Regions from separate parts of the Bacillus sp. BSL6 genome, predicted to be linked through region 3. Evidence: predicted binding sites of a transcription regulator. Region 3 holds the regulator's gene; each other region holds the start of a gene.
What was found. The regulator LexA, encoded in region 3, represses DNA repair genes until DNA is damaged. The targets are predictions, from matches to a motif close to CGAACATATGTTCG.
Positions count from the first base shown of each region.

Region 1 (5,647 bases), on a different contig from region 3:
TCATTTGAACTTACTGTAAACACATGACGATCTGTAGATGAAGCTTGAAACACTGGTAATGAAGCTATTTCTGATTGTTGTCCTTCAAAAACAACAAGTTGCTTCGGAGATGAAATAAACGTCCGAAGCGGTTTAAAACACCCAATAAAAACTAAAGAAACAAGGAGAAAAATACCTATTATTTTGCGAAATCTTTCTAATTTCAATTTGTTCACTCTCCTCGCTCCTACCCCACATTCAGCCTTTTGGCTTCACTTTTTAATCTCTCCTTGCAATGCTTTATTTATAACCGGAAGAATTAAGAAATCATCATTTGAGAAAAAAAGCTATCCATTACTGGATAGCCTCTGCTGTCTGTTTAAAATGATGCGCTTGCGTAAGTAATTCTTTCGCATGTTCTGTCGTTAAATCTGTAATTTCCACACCAGAAATCATTCGAGCTATTTCTGTTACTTTATCCTCCATAGTTAAAACGGTAACTGATGTAATTGTTCGATCATTTGCTACTTGTTTTCGAATAAATAAATGCGAATCCGCCATTGAAGCTACTTGAGGTAAGTGCGTAATACAAAGTACTTGTGAGTTTACTGATACTCGATAAATCTTTTCCGCAATAGCCTGTGCGACCCGGCCACTTACACCAGTATCCACTTCATCAAAAATAACAGATGCAACACCTTGATGCTTAGAAAAAATGCTTTTTAAAGCTAAAATAATACGGGATAACTCTCCGCCAGAAGCAACCTTTGAAAGTGGTTTTAGCGGCTCACCCGGATTTGTTGAAATATAAAATTCCACATGATCGTAACCATCCGCTGTAAGTCTTACCGGTGCTCCCTCCACGAGAGGCTCTTCTGCATTTCCTTCTCGCTTCATAATTCTCACTTCAAATTTTGTTTTTTCCATATATAATTCTTTTAATTCCTGATGAATGGCATTTGTAAGATGCTCTGCAAGTTCATGACGCATATTACTTAACAACGTTGCTTCTTTCAGAATAACACTTTCTAATTCCTTCAACTGTTTCTTCGTCGTTTCAATATGAACGTCTTTATTTTCAATCGTAAAAATTTCTTGTTCAATTTTATCAGCATACGCTAAAATCTCTTCTACAGTATTTCCATATTTTCTCTTTAGCATACGAATTTCATTTAAACGCGTTTCAATTTCATCTAAGCGATTCGGATCATATTCCATCATATCGAGCTTTTCTCTTAGTTGATAGGCAACTTCTTCTAATAAATAATAACTATTGGCAATGGAATCATGATTTTCTTGATACACTTCATCTAAATGTGTAATACTCTCCATTTGTCCCATTGCGCTTCGTACATTATCTAACCCTTGTCCGTCAGCACTTAACGAGCGATACGCGTCACCTAATGCTTTATAAATCTTTTCGAAATTAGAAATTTGCAATCGTTCTTCAGTTAAGTCATTTTCTTCATCTATCTTTAAATCCGCTTTACGGATTTCTTCATGCTGAAATTGAATTAAATCTAAACGATGTGCCATTTGTTGTTCATTTTCACTTAACGATTTCAACTGTTTTTTTAATTTCTCATAGTCAGCATATACGTTTTGGTATATCTCTAATTGTTTAACGATACGCTCTCCATCAAAATGATCGAGCATAAATAGATGACGTTCTTCATTCATTAAGTCTTGCGTTTCGTGTTGTCCATGAATATCAACAAGTGTTTTTCCAATTTCTTTTAACACACTAAGGGTAACTAGTTTTCCATTTACACGACATACACTTTTTCCGTTTGCAGCGATATCACGCTTCAAAATAATCATGCCGTCTTCTATTTCTATATCCAACTCTTCTGCTTTTTCAATACATGGATGCTTATCATCTTCCACATAAAATAGCCCCTCTATCTCAGCTTTTTCTGTTCCGTATCGAACAAATTCTGCTGAACCACGGCCACCTACAAGTAAACTAATCGCATCAATAATAATCGATTTTCCGGCCCCTGTTTCACCACTTAAAACCGTTAATCCTTTTTGAAAAGAAATATTTAATGCCTCAATAATAGCAAAGTTTCTAATCGATAATTCCGATAACAATGCCCCATTCACCTCGTTATAAACTAATCCCCTATGAAGGGCTTTTCTCAGTTCTTTATTCAAATAGTCATACTATATGTTTGTATGTATAAATTACTTTTCTAACCGCTCCATTGTACCAAACATTTGTTTTACGGGTCAATCCACCTATTTCCTAATTTTATTCAAAGAAAATATTATATTACAATTAAGAATTCACGTTTTTAACCAATAAAAATATCCTGTTCACTTTCCACTTTACAGAGGAAAGCAAACAAGATTTTTTGTTACAGCATATTTAAGAAACGATCAGAGACAACACCTGTATCTTCAGGTGTACGGCAAATAATTAAGCAAGTGTCATCACCACAAATGGTTCCGATGATCTCATCCCACTCTAAATGATCAATAAGTGCTCCAAGTGAATGAGCGTTACCAGGCAATGTTTTTAGCACAAGCATATGTCCTGCCGTGTCTAATTTTACAAATGAATCCACTAGATTACGTTTTAATTTTTGTAACGGGTTAAATCGTTGATCTGCTGGCAAACTATATTTATAGCGACCATCATGTAATGGCACTTTCACTAAGTGCAATTCTTTAATATCGCGCGATACTGTTGCTTGCGTTACATTAAATCCCTCATTACGTAAAATATCAACTAATTCATCTTGTGTTTCAATTTCTTTGTTCGCAATAATTTCCCTGATTTTAATATGGCGCTGACCTTTATTCATACATTTGCACCTCACACTATCTCTTACCATAGTTTAAACATTGGTATACTTCACTTATTTATGTTAACTTATAATTCGTTACTTGTACACAATTGTTTTTACAATCATTATACAATTACAACAAAAAGAGGAACAACATATGTTATTCCCCTTTCCCTTTTTGTTTTAGGACATCATGGGCCTCTGTAACTACTTGCTCAACAGAAACTGGAGAATGATTTTCGCCATTCTCACGTTCACCATGCCATTTCAGATGAATTAAAAATTCAATGTTACCATCCCCGCCCGTAATTGGTGAGAATGTTAAGCCTTCTACGTCGTATCCTTCTTTTATAGAAAAGTCGACAATCATTTCTACGACAGCCTCATGTACTTTTCGATCACGAACGATACCCTTTTTACCAACTTGCTCTCTTCCAGCTTCAAACTGCGGTTTAATTAACGCTGCTACATCCCCATTCGGCATAAGCATTGTTTTTAAAACTGGCAATATAAGTTTTAATGATATAAACGAAACATCGATACTAGCAAATTGCGGTAAACCACGTTCTAAGTCTGCTGGTGTTACGTAACGGAAGTTCGTTCGTTCCATTACGACAACACGCTCATCTTGACGCAATTTCCACGCAAGTTGATTGTACCCTACATCTAATGCATAAGATAATTTCGCTCCATTTTGAAGCGCGCAATCGGTAAAGCCACCAGTTGATGAACCAATATCTATCATAACTTTATCTTGTAAATCAAGATGAAATGTCTCTAATGCCTTTTCAAGTTTATAACCACCACGGCTTACATACGGCATAACTTGCCCCTTCACCGTAATCTCTGTATCTTGTGGGATTTTCTCCCCTGGCTTATCCAATCTCATCTCATTCGCATATACAAGGCCGGCCATAATGGCGCGTTTTGCTTTCTCACGTGTTTCTATAAGCCCTCGCTCTACTAATAGTACATCTACTCTTTCTTTTTTCGCACTCATTTGTTACGCCCTTTTTTGTTTTGATGGAATCATTGTATGAATACGGTCTACAACAGCATCTGTCGTTAAACCGATTTCTTCTAATAATTTTGTTACACTACCGTGCTCTATGAAACGATCTGGAATACCCATTCGTTCAACTAACGCACTATGGTACCCGTTCTCAGACGCAAATTCAACTACTCCTGTTCCAAAACCACCAATTAAGCAAGCTTCTTCAATCGTTAAAATTGGTATATTTTTTCCTAAGAGATCATGTAAATATGCTTCATCCATTGGTTTAATGAAGCGAGCGTTCACTACTTTCACTGAAATACCAGCCTTTTCAAGACGCTCAGCCGCTTCCATTGCCATTGGTATTGTCGTACCAAATGTTAAAATAGCTGCTTGTGTACCTTCTTTTAACGTTTCCCATGAACCGATTGGAATCGCCTTTAATTCTTCATCCATATGAACGCCAAGTCCATTACCTCGCGCATAACGTAATGCGATTGGTCCATCTTCATATTGCATCGCCGTGTATACTAAATGTTGCCCTTCATTTTCATCTTTTGGCATCATAAGTACCATATTCGGCAAGTGGCGTAAGAATGAGATATCAAATACACCTTGATGCGTTTCACCATCTGCTCCTACTAAACCAGAGCGATCAATTCCGATGAAAACATTTAAATTTTGGCGGCATATATCATGAACAACTTGGTCATAAGCTCTTTGTAAAAATGTTGAATAAATCGCTAAGAATGGTTTCATACCTTGCGTTGCCATACCCGCTGCCATTGTTGTAGCATGCTGTTCTGCAATACCTACATCAATCATACGATCTGGGAATTCTTTTTGGAATTTCTCAAGTTTCGATCCAACAGGCATTGCAGGTGTAATTGCAACGATACGCTCATCCGTTCTCGCTAACTTAAGTACTGTTTCACTAACAACAGCACTCCATGCTGGTGCAACTTCTTTCGGTTTAACGAAGTCACCTGATTCAATTTTATAAGGTCCTGTTCCATGCCAAGTGCCAATAACATCACTCTCAGCTGGTTTGTAACCTTTTCCTTTTTTCGTAATAACATGAACAAGCACTGGGCCTTTTGTTTTCTTTGCATATTGCAACGTTTCGAATAACTTTTCATAATCATGTCCATCGACTGGACCTAAATATGTAAAGCCTAACTCTTCGAAAAAGACACCAGATACTAGTAAATATTTAAGACTATCTTTTATTTTCTCTGCTGTCGCAGCAACTTTCCCACCGACAGCTGGAATTTTCTTCAAAATATACTCTAGCTCATCTTTTACCCAATGGTATTTTCCTGCGGTACGTAGACGTCCAAGCACATTATGAAGCGCACCAACGTTTGGCGCAATTGACATTTCATTATCATTCAAAATAACAATCATGTCTGTTTTTTCATGTCCAATATGGTTCAATGCCTCTAAAGCCATTCCGCCCGTTAAAGCGCCATCACCAATGATTGGTATAACATATTCTTTCGTTTTCTTTAAATCACGTGCTAGAGCCATTCCCATTGCAGCAGATAATGATGTCGAGCTATGGCCAGTTTCCCATACATCGTGCTCACTCTCACAACGTTTTGGGAAACCACATAGACCTTGATATTGCCTTAATGTGCCGAATTCTTTTGCACGTCCAGTTAAAATTTTATGTACATAGGATTGATGTCCTACATCCCATAAAAATTTATCTTTCGGACTATCAAATAATTTATGCAGAGCAATTGTGAGTTCTACTACACCTAAATTAGGCGCAATATGTCCACCTGTTTGAGAGAGCTCTTCAATTAAAAACTTACGAATATCCTCACTCAATCCCTCTAGTTCACTGATAGACATCTCTTTCAAAAAACTAGGGTTT
Region 1 covers NZ_JAVGCW010000001.1:646,542-652,188, reverse strand. The annotation lists gene spoIVB (SpoIVB peptidase) at 1-215, opposite strand, end outside; gene recN (DNA repair protein RecN) at 334-2,073, opposite strand; gene argR (arginine repressor ArgR) at 2,340-2,789, opposite strand; gene RCJ96_RS03640 (TlyA family RNA methyltransferase) at 2,932-3,771, opposite strand; gene dxs (1-deoxy-D-xylulose-5-phosphate synthase) at 3,775-5,647, opposite strand, start outside.
Region 1: recN (DNA repair protein RecN) is a predicted target of LexA. The motif match lies at 2,193-2,206, and genes of this name have one in related genera.

Region 2 (5,647 bases), on a different contig from region 3:
CTCTTCTCCCATAACATCGATTAACACGCGGCCCCCGCCAAGCTTTAATGCACTTTCAAGAGAATCTGCAAGACGGCTTGCGATTCCTTCTTTTACAACAATACGGTCTATTACAACTTCAATGGAATGCTTCTTATTTTTATCTAACGCAATATCTTCAGACACATCAAGCATTTCACCGTCAACACGTACACGAACATATCCTTGCTTCTTAATATCTTCAAGCACTTTCACATGTGCACCTTTACGGCCAGAAACGATAGGAGCTAGCACTTGTAATTTCGTACGCTCAGGATATTCAAGAACACGGTCTACCATTTGCTCTACTGTTTGTGATGTAATTTCAATGCCATGATTTGGACAAATTGGCGTACCAATTCGCGCAAATAATAAACGTAAATAATCATAAATCTCTGTTACCGTTCCGACAGTTGAACGTGGATTACGACTTGTCGTTTTTTGATCGATTGAAATCGCTGGAGATAAGCCTTCAATCGTATCTACATCCGGCTTATCCATTTGCCCTAAAAACTGGCGTGCATACGCAGATAACGATTCTACGTATCTGCGCTGCCCTTCTGCATAAATCGTATCAAATGCTAATGAGGATTTCCCTGAACCAGACAATCCTGTTACAACGACAAGCTGATTTCTCGGAATGGTTACATCAATATTTTTTAAGTTATGTGCTCTAGCACCTTTTACAACAATAAAGTCCTTGCTCTTACTCACTCTTTTCACCCTTCCGCTTTTAATTCTAATAGTAAATCTCTTAATTCAGCTGCACGCTCGAAGTCTAACGCTTTTGCTGCTTCTTTCATTTCTGCTTCCATCTTCGCAATTGTCTTTTCACGCTCTTTTTTCGTCATCTTCTTAGCTGGCGTTGCTTCATATGTTTCTGTCTCTTCAGCAGCTGTCGTTGCACGGATTACATCACGCACACCTTTTTGAATCGTTTTTGGCGTAATACCATGCTCTTTATTGTAAGCTTCTTGTATAGTGCGACGACGCTTCGTTTCTTCAATTGCAATTCCCATCGATCTCGTTATACGATCTGCGTACATAATAACGCGGCCGTTTTCATTACGTGCTGCACGGCCAATTGTTTGAATTAATGAACGTTCTGAACGCAAGAATCCTTCCTTATCAGCATCTAAAATCGCTACAAGTGATACTTCTGGAATATCTAATCCTTCTCGTAATAAGTTAATACCGACAAGAACATCAAACTTACCAAGGCGAAGATCCCGAATAATTTCAATACGTTCTAATGTTTTCACTTCAGAATGCAGGTAATTCACCTTAATTCCTACATCTTTTAAGTAGTCTGTTAAATCCTCTGACATCTTCTTCGTTAAAGTCGTAATTAATACACGTTCATTTTTTGCAATGCGATCTTGAATCTCTCCTAATAAATCGTCTATCTGCCCTTCAATTGGTCGTATATCAATTGGCGGATCTAAAAGCCCTGTTGGACGAATAATTTGTTCTATTACTTCTGGCGACTGCTCTAATTCATACGGTCCTGGCGTTGCTGAAACGTAAATAACTTGATTCGTTTTCTCTTCAAACTCATCAAATGTGAGCGGCCTATTATCTAAAGCTGATGGCAAACGGAATCCATGATCCACAAGCACTTGCTTACGCGCTTGGTCCCCGTTATACATCGCTCTTACTTGCGGCACTGATACGTGTGACTCATCCATAACAATTAAGAAATCTTCCGGGAAATAGTCTAATAACGTATACGGCGTTGCTCCCGCTGGACGAAGTGTTAAATGACGGGAATAGTTTTCAATACCTGAACAAAAGCCCATCTCACGCATCATTTCTAAATCATAACGTGTACGCTGTTCTATACGCTGCGCTTCTAACAACTTACCGTTATCATTTAATTCCTTTAAACGCTCTTCTAATTCTTTTTCGATATTTTCAATAGCGACCTTCATCTTTTCTTCACGTGTAACGAAGTGAGATGCTGGGAAGATTGCTACATGATCACGTTCTGCTAATACTTCCCCCGTTAAAGCATTTACTTCGCGAATACGATCAATTTCATCACCGAAAAACTCAATTCGGATACAATGCTCGTCAAGTGATGCCGGGAAGATTTCAACTACATCTCCGCGCACACGGAATGTACCACGCTTGAAATCAATATCATTACGCCCATACTGCACATCAACAAGTTCACGAAGCAATTGATTGCGATCCTTTTCCATACCAACTCGAAGTGAAACAACTAGCTCGCGGTATTCTTCCGGAGAACCTAAACCATATATACATGAAACACTCGCAACAATAATTACATCATCCCGTTCAAATAATGCAGACGTTGCTGAGTGACGTAATTTATCAATTTCATCATTAATCTGTGCGTCTTTTTCAATAAACGTATCTGTTTGTGGCACATACGCTTCTGGCTGATAATAATCGTAATAACTAACAAAATATTCAACTGCATTATTCGGGAAAAAGTCTTTCAACTCACTATATAACTGTCCTGCTAACGTTTTATTGTGAGCCATGACAAGCGTTGGCTTTTGCACTTCTTTAATGACATTTGAAATCGTAAATGTCTTACCCGTTCCTGTCGCCCCAAGCAACACTTGCTTTTTCTTTCCACTATTAATTCCCTCTACAAGCTTCTCTATAGCTACCGGCTGATCACCTTGCGGGGAATACGCTGAGACAATTTCAAATTGACGTTCCAAGAAAATCCGACCTCCTCATAAAAATCTGTATTATTATTTTACCACGAATGCCCATAAAAAACCTAAAAAAAACGAACAGATATTCGGTAAAGTTTTCGACAATATATATATAAAAAGGAAGGAGAGTACACTTCCTTCCTTATCAAATCTTCTTCCGCATGAACAAACAGTAAGCACCACACTGATTAAGATTCCACTTCATTTAAAATCAGCTCTTTTTCCTACTGTCATCCTCTCCTATACAAACTATCGGTATACTAAAAAAGCTACTTTCCTCTAAGAAAGTAGCTTCTCTTTCTCCTTCTCCTTCTTCGGAAAAAGAACATATGAAAATGAAATAACTGTATCCACTAAAAGTATAATCGCCCAAACTTGGCTAACCCGACTCGCTGCTTTATTTAAAACAATTCCCGTTTCTAACCAATTACGCCATTGTTCAACCGGGGCAAGACCGTACAGAAAGAAAAAGAAAATATGCACAACAACAAACAAACTAAGGTGCACTACCCAATTTTTTATTTCCTGCTTCGCATAAGCCATACCTGTTAATTCTACCTGTTCTTCTATAATAGGCGCCGGCTCATTCCGCCATTTCGCAACTAGCTTTTGCGCAAATATATCAAGCTTCTTCAAATCCTTTTTCCCATAAAAGACTGCATACAATAAAATGATTACAGTAATGATTTGAAAGTTAGAAAACTTTCCTGTTTGATAGTAATCCACTACCCCTAAACTTAAAATAAACACTTCATTTACGAGTAGCACAATTCCCATAATAAAACTCGCCTTTTTCAAACGAAATCCGTAACGGAGTAAAAAGAAACCGATAGCCGATAACCAAAATACAATTTCTGCCCCAATTAAAAAATACCAACGATATTCTGCGAGCATACTCATTTAGCCCTCTCCTTTTCATCATAGATACGAAAAGCTTCATCCATATATAGTAAAAGTTCTTCTTCAATTGGATACATGCTCATTTTCTGTGAATCTTCCTTCGATTTTCTAACTTCCCATAACTTATCTAAAAACGCTTCATCACCATTAGCCATTTCTAAACATTTCTGTATTAATTTCTTCGTTGCCCCTTGTACCTCATCACTAGCTACTTCTTTACCGTCTTTCATAAAAGTACGGAATTGCTTTAATAAATCTACCCATTCTAAAACATTCGGATCTTCCTTACTCATGTTTGGTAAATTATGAAGCAATTTTTGTTCTTCCTTTGAAAATACTTCATTTTGAAATATTTCACGTATACGAGAAGACTGCTTCGAAAGCTGAATCAGTTCAAACATAACTTTCCAATCGAGTTCTCCTTCCACATCTACCGAATAAACAACTGCTTGTAAAACACTCTCCATTCGATTAAATTTCTTTTGTTCTTCCTGTACAAACCGAAGTTGTTTTTCAAGCGAATTTTTTAAATCGAGCTCACCTTTTACTAACATATTCGCAGTTTCTTTTAAAGAAAATCCCATTTCCTTTAAAAACAAAATTTGTTGCAAACGAATAACGTCCGCTTCACTATATAACCGATGTCCACCCTCTGTTTTACCACTCGGCTTTAATAAATCTATTTGATCATAATAACGTAATGTACGTACCGTAACCCCTGTTTCTCTCGTCAATTGTTGAATTGAAATCACTACCATCACCTCTTCTCCTTCATTATAAAAGATGACGTTACGTAACTTTCAAGCCTTTTGTAAAAAAATACAAAAAGCTGTTTATACTCTTTGTATAAACAGCTTTTATGGAAATAACCCCTTGTGTACAGCACGCCCACAAAATAAAATAAGTGCTCCAACAACAACGCTCGTTGCTGTTTTATGATAATGAGCTAATAGTAATAAATAATACGATAAACCTACAGTACCAATCACAATACAAATGCTTGGCACTGGATTACGAGAAAAATTTTGCATTCCCCAAAGAAGCGCAAATATGACTGTAGCGACACATAACACCGGTAATCCCATCCCAGTTCCCCTTTTTCTATCTATCCCTTGTTGCGAAAATACTCGTTGATGCCATACTTATTAATAAACCAAAAATAACAATATATAATAACTCATTTACATGTACTACTGGCCTATCTAAATACTTATTTACGCAAAGATACATAATGAACAAAAAAACGAAGCTTATCATACAAATCGTAAAATATGACTTCATCTTATTCACAACACGCTCATCAATCGACGGCACTCCCTCTTCTTTCAAACGCTTCTGTTCTTTATATTCTGAAACTCCATATAAAATAACTAGCGCTACATTCGATATGAAAATAGTTCTCCACGAAATACTTAACATTATTAAACTCGCATTTAAAATAAGACCCGCTAAAAATAAACTTCCTATAAACCTTATAACATCTTGCTTACTCATACATGATCAGCCTCTTTATTATTTCTATATTTCCATTTCGGCCAATAGTTCACAAAGAAATAAACAAACTGCCCTAGTACAAATAACACAAACGGCATACCAGCACTTCCGTAAACTATTAAATTGTACAAACTCCATATGGCTAAACTAATCGCTAAAAACAACCCTAAATATTTAAACGCTTTATCTGACTGAAATCTCTCAAACTCATCCTGCATTTTTCATTCCTCCTATCGCTATGCTCGTTTTCCTATCACCACTCCTATGATGAGACTACCTGCAAATAAGGAACTACATATTATAAATATCTCTTGCACAGGTATAACAGCCCTGCCTATTGCTTTACTCGTAGCAATATAAACAATAAGCATAAGAAATGCGAATACAAATGAGACGTTTACATGCTTCTTTATATTTTCATTTACTCGCTCATCTATATCGGGAAGTTCCTCTTCTTTGTACTTACGCTTTTTGTAATTTGTATAAAACACTAGAAATACAATCGCTAAAATGTTACTAACTACGAGCGGTAAAATTGGTAT
Region 2 covers NZ_JAVGCW010000006.1:29,325-34,971, forward strand. The annotation lists gene uvrA (excinuclease ABC subunit UvrA) at 1-732, opposite strand, end outside; gene uvrB (excinuclease ABC subunit B) at 738-2,714, opposite strand; gene RCJ96_RS19245 (hypothetical protein) at 2,991-3,611, opposite strand; gene RCJ96_RS19250 (MerR family transcriptional regulator) at 3,608-4,369, opposite strand; gene RCJ96_RS19255 (hypothetical protein) at 4,469-4,696, opposite strand; gene RCJ96_RS19260 (ATPase) at 4,713-5,105, opposite strand; gene RCJ96_RS19265 (hypothetical protein) at 5,102-5,323, opposite strand; gene RCJ96_RS19270 (hypothetical protein) at 5,342-5,647, opposite strand, start outside.
Region 2: uvrB (excinuclease ABC subunit B) is a predicted target of LexA. The motif match lies at 2,787-2,800, and genes of this name have one in related genera.

Region 3 (5,647 bases):
GAACTTGTTCAGCAAATCTCAAATAAATTTTTAATATCGGAAGGGTCAGTATACCCTTTATTACGTCGTTTAACGAAAGAAGGATATTTTCAAACGTATTTAAAAGAATCTACGGAGGGACCGCCTCGTAAATATTATCAACTAACTGAGCAAGGGGAAACGCAACTGAATTTGTTAGTAACAGAGTGGCGTGATTTTGCGAAAGGTGTACAAGAAATTATTGAAGGGGTGGAATGGGATGAGTAAAGAACAGTTTCTTAAGGAATTATCAAGTCATCTTAGAAAGTTACCGGACGAAGAGAGGAAAGATATTTTATTTGATTATGAAGAGCATTTTCAGTTTGGGATAGAAGAGGGGAAAACTGAATCGGAAATAATAAAGGGTCTTGGCTCTCCGAAAGTAATTGCAAAAGAATTACTTGCGATGTATCGATTTGATGAAATGAAAAAAGATCCGTCAACTTCAAATGTGACAAGAGCTGTTATGGCAGCGATTGGACTTAGTTTGTTTAATTTCATTATTGTATTAGGCCCGTTAGTTGCAATTATCGCTTTTATATTCTCTTTTTGGGTCGGTGGGATTGCTAGTGTAGTGACACCATTTTTCGTAATTGGAAAAGTATTTATGGGTACATTTATATGGTTAGATGTATTCGTAAGTATAACATTTGTTGGGATAGGTTTGTTGTTATGTATTATCGCTTATTATAGTACGAAGTGGTTTAAAAGGTTATGTGTACGTTATGTCATATGGAACTTCAAAATGATAAAAGGAGAGTAGATGATGAAAAAAATATTGTTAGTAGCGATCGCTTGTATCATTATTGGAGTAATAGGAATTTCACAAACATATGAAAAAGCAGTGCAAACTGCAGAAAAAGGAAACAAAGAAGATATAATTAAAAACGAAACACTAAAAAATATAGAAGTTAAGTTAGATGTCGGGGATATTGTTGTCCAAAAATCTCCTGACGCTTCTTTTTATGTAAAGCAATCAGGAGATGCGCGTAAACAAGAGATTCGTATTACTGAAGATAGTGACACATTAAAAATCATTGGAGAAAGAGAAAAAGGTGCTTCATTTGATTTTTCTTTTTACGATTTTAGGTTTCAAACGTCTACATTGACTCTCCTTGTGCCTGAACGCTCTTACCAAGATGTAAAAGTAAATTCATCTGCTGGACAAATTGAAATAAGTGATGTGAAAAGTGACCGTGTAAGTGCTAGAACACTTACTGGAGAAGTGGATTTGAAACATGTAACGGCTAAGAATGTGGAGGGATCTACAAAAGCTGGTGAAGTAAACTTTAAAAAAGTAATAGGGAAAGTGACTGCAAAAACGACCAGTGGGGAAATAAATATTCTAGATCATGATTCTAAGTACAATCTAGAAGCAAGTTCAACTGCGGGAGATATAAATATTACTTTATCGGAAAAACCAAAAGATGCGGTAATTACTGGGCAAAGTGCTGCCGGGGATGTAACAATTTTTAATGAAGAAAATAAAGACGTAACGATTGGTAATGGGAGTAAAAAGATTAGCGGTAAAACAGCTGCGGGCGATGTGACGATTGAAACGCGTTCGTAAGAAATAGAATGTGTGAAAATCTATCAAAATACAAAAAAAGAAGATAATTACCTTATATAAATAAGGTAATTATCTTCTTTTATATTCTTAATGTAAATCACGATATACGCCAATTACTTTACCGATAACTGACACTTGCTTTAAAATGATAGGTTCTAATGAAGAGTTTTCCGGTTGTAGACGGAAATGGTCTTTTTCTTTATAGAAACGTTTAACAGTTGCTTCATTATCTTCTGTTAAAGCGACTACAATTTCACCATTATATGCAGACTGTTGTTGGCGAACAACAACTAAATCTCCATCGAAAATACCAGCTTCAATCATACTATCTCCAGAAATACGTAACATAAACACTTGATCTGCTCCTGCGACAATGCTAGCTGGAAGAGGGAAGTGTTCCTCAACGCTTTCGACTGCTGTAATTGGTAATCCAGCAGTAACTTTCCCGACAATTGGAACTTGAATAACAGATTGTGTTTCTGTATCCATTCGGTCTTCACCTAAAATTTCAATTGCGCGTGGTTTTGTTGGATCGCGTCGAATGTATCCTTTTTCTTCTAATCTTGATAAATGTCCGTGCACTGTAGAACTAGAAGCGAGGCCGACTGCTTGACCAATTTCACGTACGGAAGGTGGATATCCTTTTTCTTGTACTTTTAGCTTAATAAAGTCGAGAATGTCTTGCTGGCGTTTCGTTAACTTTTCCATGTTTTCTAACACCTCGTTTTCTTTCATTTTTCTTATTAATAAGTATAACATGTGAAAAAACATTCTACAAACATAAGTTCGAACAAAAGGCGAATTTATGTTACACTAAAGGGAAATTATAGTGAGAAAGAGGGGTTCATAATGAATGCAATTATTTATGCGCGTGTGAGTACAACAAAAGAAGCGCAAGAAACATCATTATTACGTCAAAAAGATGAATTATTGCATTTAGCGGAGCGCTATCAAATGAATGTTACTAAGGTGATTGAAGAGCAGGCTAGTGGCTATACAATTGAACGTGATGGTATATTAGAAGTGCTAGATACAATTCGAGACGAACAAATTGATGTGCTACTTATACAAGATGAAACGCGCCTTGGTAGGGGGAATGCAAAGATTGCGTTAATGCACTGTTTACATAAAGAAGGAATAAAAGTATATACGCATACACATAATGGTGAATTGCAATTGTCGGATTCTGATTCAATGGTATTAGATATTATTGGTATTGTTGAAGAGTATCAAAGAAAGATTCATAATTTAAAAATTAAACGTGGTATGCAACGAGCAGTAGAAAAAGGCTATCGTCCAGAAAATAATTTAAAGAATCGTCATTTAAGTGTAGGACGAGAGAAGAAAGAAGTGCCAATTGAGGAAATTGTACGTTTGCGTAAGAGTGAACTTACTTTCGAAGAAATTGCAGCAACACTACGTGGCTTTGGTCATAATGTTTCAAAAGCGACGGTACATCGTAGATATGTAGAGTATACAAAGCAATTGCTTGATAAAGAAGAGTAACTATTGTATGATAATAATCAGTTTTGAGTAGAAGGGGGATTCGAGATGCTTAGTCACGAACTCGTTGAACGCATTAACTTCTTAGCGAAAAAAGCAAAAGCTGAAGGTTTAACTGAAGAAGAACAACGTGAGCGTCAATCGCTACGTGAACAATATTTAAAAGGATTTCGTCAAAATATGTTAAACGAACTAAAAGGAATTAAAGTCGTTAACGAACAAGGTACTGATGTTACACCGGCGAAATTAAAAGCTTTAAAAAAGCAAGATAATGCAAAATTAAACTAAAAGATGGGCGAAGCCCATCTTTTTTTATTTATTTAATAACTTTCCAGTTGTTATTGACTGTTGCTTCTATCTTTTTATGCTTCAATATATAGTTAGCGATAAGTTCAGACATATTTGTTGGTATATCTTTTATTACGGGCTTATTTTGAAACATAAAGAAGTTCCCTCCGCCGCTCGCGCGATAATTATTCATAACGACGTCATATTCTTCACTCATATTAAGAGGAGTGCCTTTATGCTGTAAAGATTCTACTCTGTCGCCAATTGGTTTGGAAATGTTTAATACGTACGAAATTCCTTCCCACATATCGTAATTATAGTGTTGCGGTTTTGGTTCTATGTAGCTAGGGTTTACGATGATGGTTCCATCTTCTTTTAATGTGAAATAAGAAGCAGAGAGTTCGAGAGCATCTTTTATATCTGCTCCAGTTATTCTAATTACTTTTAATGTATTTGGATAAATATAATTAGAAACGATGTCACGCATTGTTACATATTTCGGGAAACCTGGAGATGTATTATGGAATAAGCTTGTACAAGAAATAGAAACATTAGCTATATCCATCTGTATTTTGTTTATGAATTCAATAAAAGGATGGTCTTGCAAACGAGTTTGCATAGCATCTGAAATTTGCATGTCACCGTGGATGGTTCCAATAGGTTGATCAAGCCATTTTTGTGTTTTCTCTTCATAATCGGCTACCAAGTAAAGAACATCTGGATCTGCCTCGATTTCTTGCACAGTTAATAGTTCTGAATAACTCTCTTTTTTTACCCACTCTTGTTTTATTTTTTCAAATGTTACAGTTACTTTTCCAACTGAATGTCCATTACATCCAGTCTGTAAAATTGTTACATCAGTACCCACTGTTTGAGCCATTTCTCGGTGCTGATGGCCTGTTAATAAAATATCTATGCCCTCAATTTCATGACACATAGCATACCCTTGGTTTTCGCCTGTTAAAACTTCAGTCGGTTCTCCAGTTTGTAAATCGCGTTCAAATCCCCCATGATACGCTACGACTAGTAAATCTGGTTTCTCATGTTCGTGAATGTAAGAAACCCAATTTTTTGTTGTTTCTAACGCATCTTCAAATTGCAAGTCTTTAATGTGATGGGGTTGTTCCCAATTTGGAATATAATGCGTTGTCACCCCTAAAATAGCAATTTTTATATTTGCTTCAATATGTTTTATTATATATGGTTTCCCGAAATAAGGTTTTTTACTGCTTTTGTCTAAAATATTTGCTGATAAATATGGGAAGTTTGCAGTAGAAATAGCATTGTTTAATACATCCATTCCATAATTAAATTCATGATTCCCAATCACTGCAGCGTCATAACGTAAATAGTTTGCTATTAATGACATTGGGTTTTTCTTATCTTTTTCATATGTAGCGTAATGGTAAGTAAATGGTGTTCCTTGTATGAAGTCACCGTTATCAATTAAAAGAACGTTTTTATTTTGGGACCGTTCTTTTTTTATAAGAGTAGAAATCTTAGCTAAACCAATTTCTGCTGGAGAGTTATCTTGGTAGTGAATTGGATAAACAGTACCATGTATATCACTTGTTAATAGGATGTTTAAAGTTACAATTTGATTTTGATTCAATATCATTCACCTTTTCTATTATTATCTACTGATTAAGCATATCAAATATATGGAGAGAATTTTAATGTGAGTGTATAGAATGTGTAAAGATTCTGTAAATAATCAATTATTTGTAAAAATGTGTGATATATTTCTTCATGTTTATGAAAGGTTATTTTATAACAATGAAAAATGGAGGCATTAACATGTTGAAAAAAGTTTTTGCAATGAGCACAACAGTTGTATTAGCAGCGGGTTTGTTAAGTGGCTGTGGAACGAAGGAATCAAGCGCAAGTAAAAATGAAGATACGAAAAAAGGGTATGTACCGAAGACTTTAAATGTTCAATTTGTTCCTTCTCAAAATGCAGATACGTTAGAGGCGAAGGCAAAACCACTTGAGAAGCTATTAAGTGATAAGTTAAATATTCCAGTAAAAGTTAGTATTTCAACGAATTATAATACAATTGTAGAAGCGATGGCATCTAAGCAAGTAGATGTAGGATTTTTACCCCCAACAGCGTATGTGTTAGCACATGAGAAAAAGGCAGCAAACGTAATTTTACAAGCGCAACGTTTTGGCGTAGATGATGAAACGGGAGCTCCTACAAAGGACTTAGTAGACTTTTATAAATCTGAGTTTGTTGTTAAGAAAGATTCAAATATTAATAGTGTAAAA
Region 3 covers NZ_JAVGCW010000010.1:31,132-36,778, forward strand. The annotation lists gene RCJ96_RS24070 (PadR family transcriptional regulator) at 1-246, shown strand, start outside; gene RCJ96_RS24075 (DUF1700 domain-containing protein) at 239-781, shown strand; gene RCJ96_RS24080 (DUF4097 family beta strand repeat-containing protein) at 782-1,588, shown strand; gene lexA (transcriptional repressor LexA) at 1,676-2,296, opposite strand; gene RCJ96_RS24090 (YneB family resolvase-like protein) at 2,438-3,094, shown strand; gene RCJ96_RS24095 (DUF896 domain-containing protein) at 3,140-3,379, shown strand; gene RCJ96_RS24100 (bifunctional metallophosphatase/5'-nucleotidase) at 3,408-4,991, opposite strand; gene RCJ96_RS24105 (phosphate/phosphite/phosphonate ABC transporter substrate-binding protein) at 5,177-5,647, shown strand, end outside.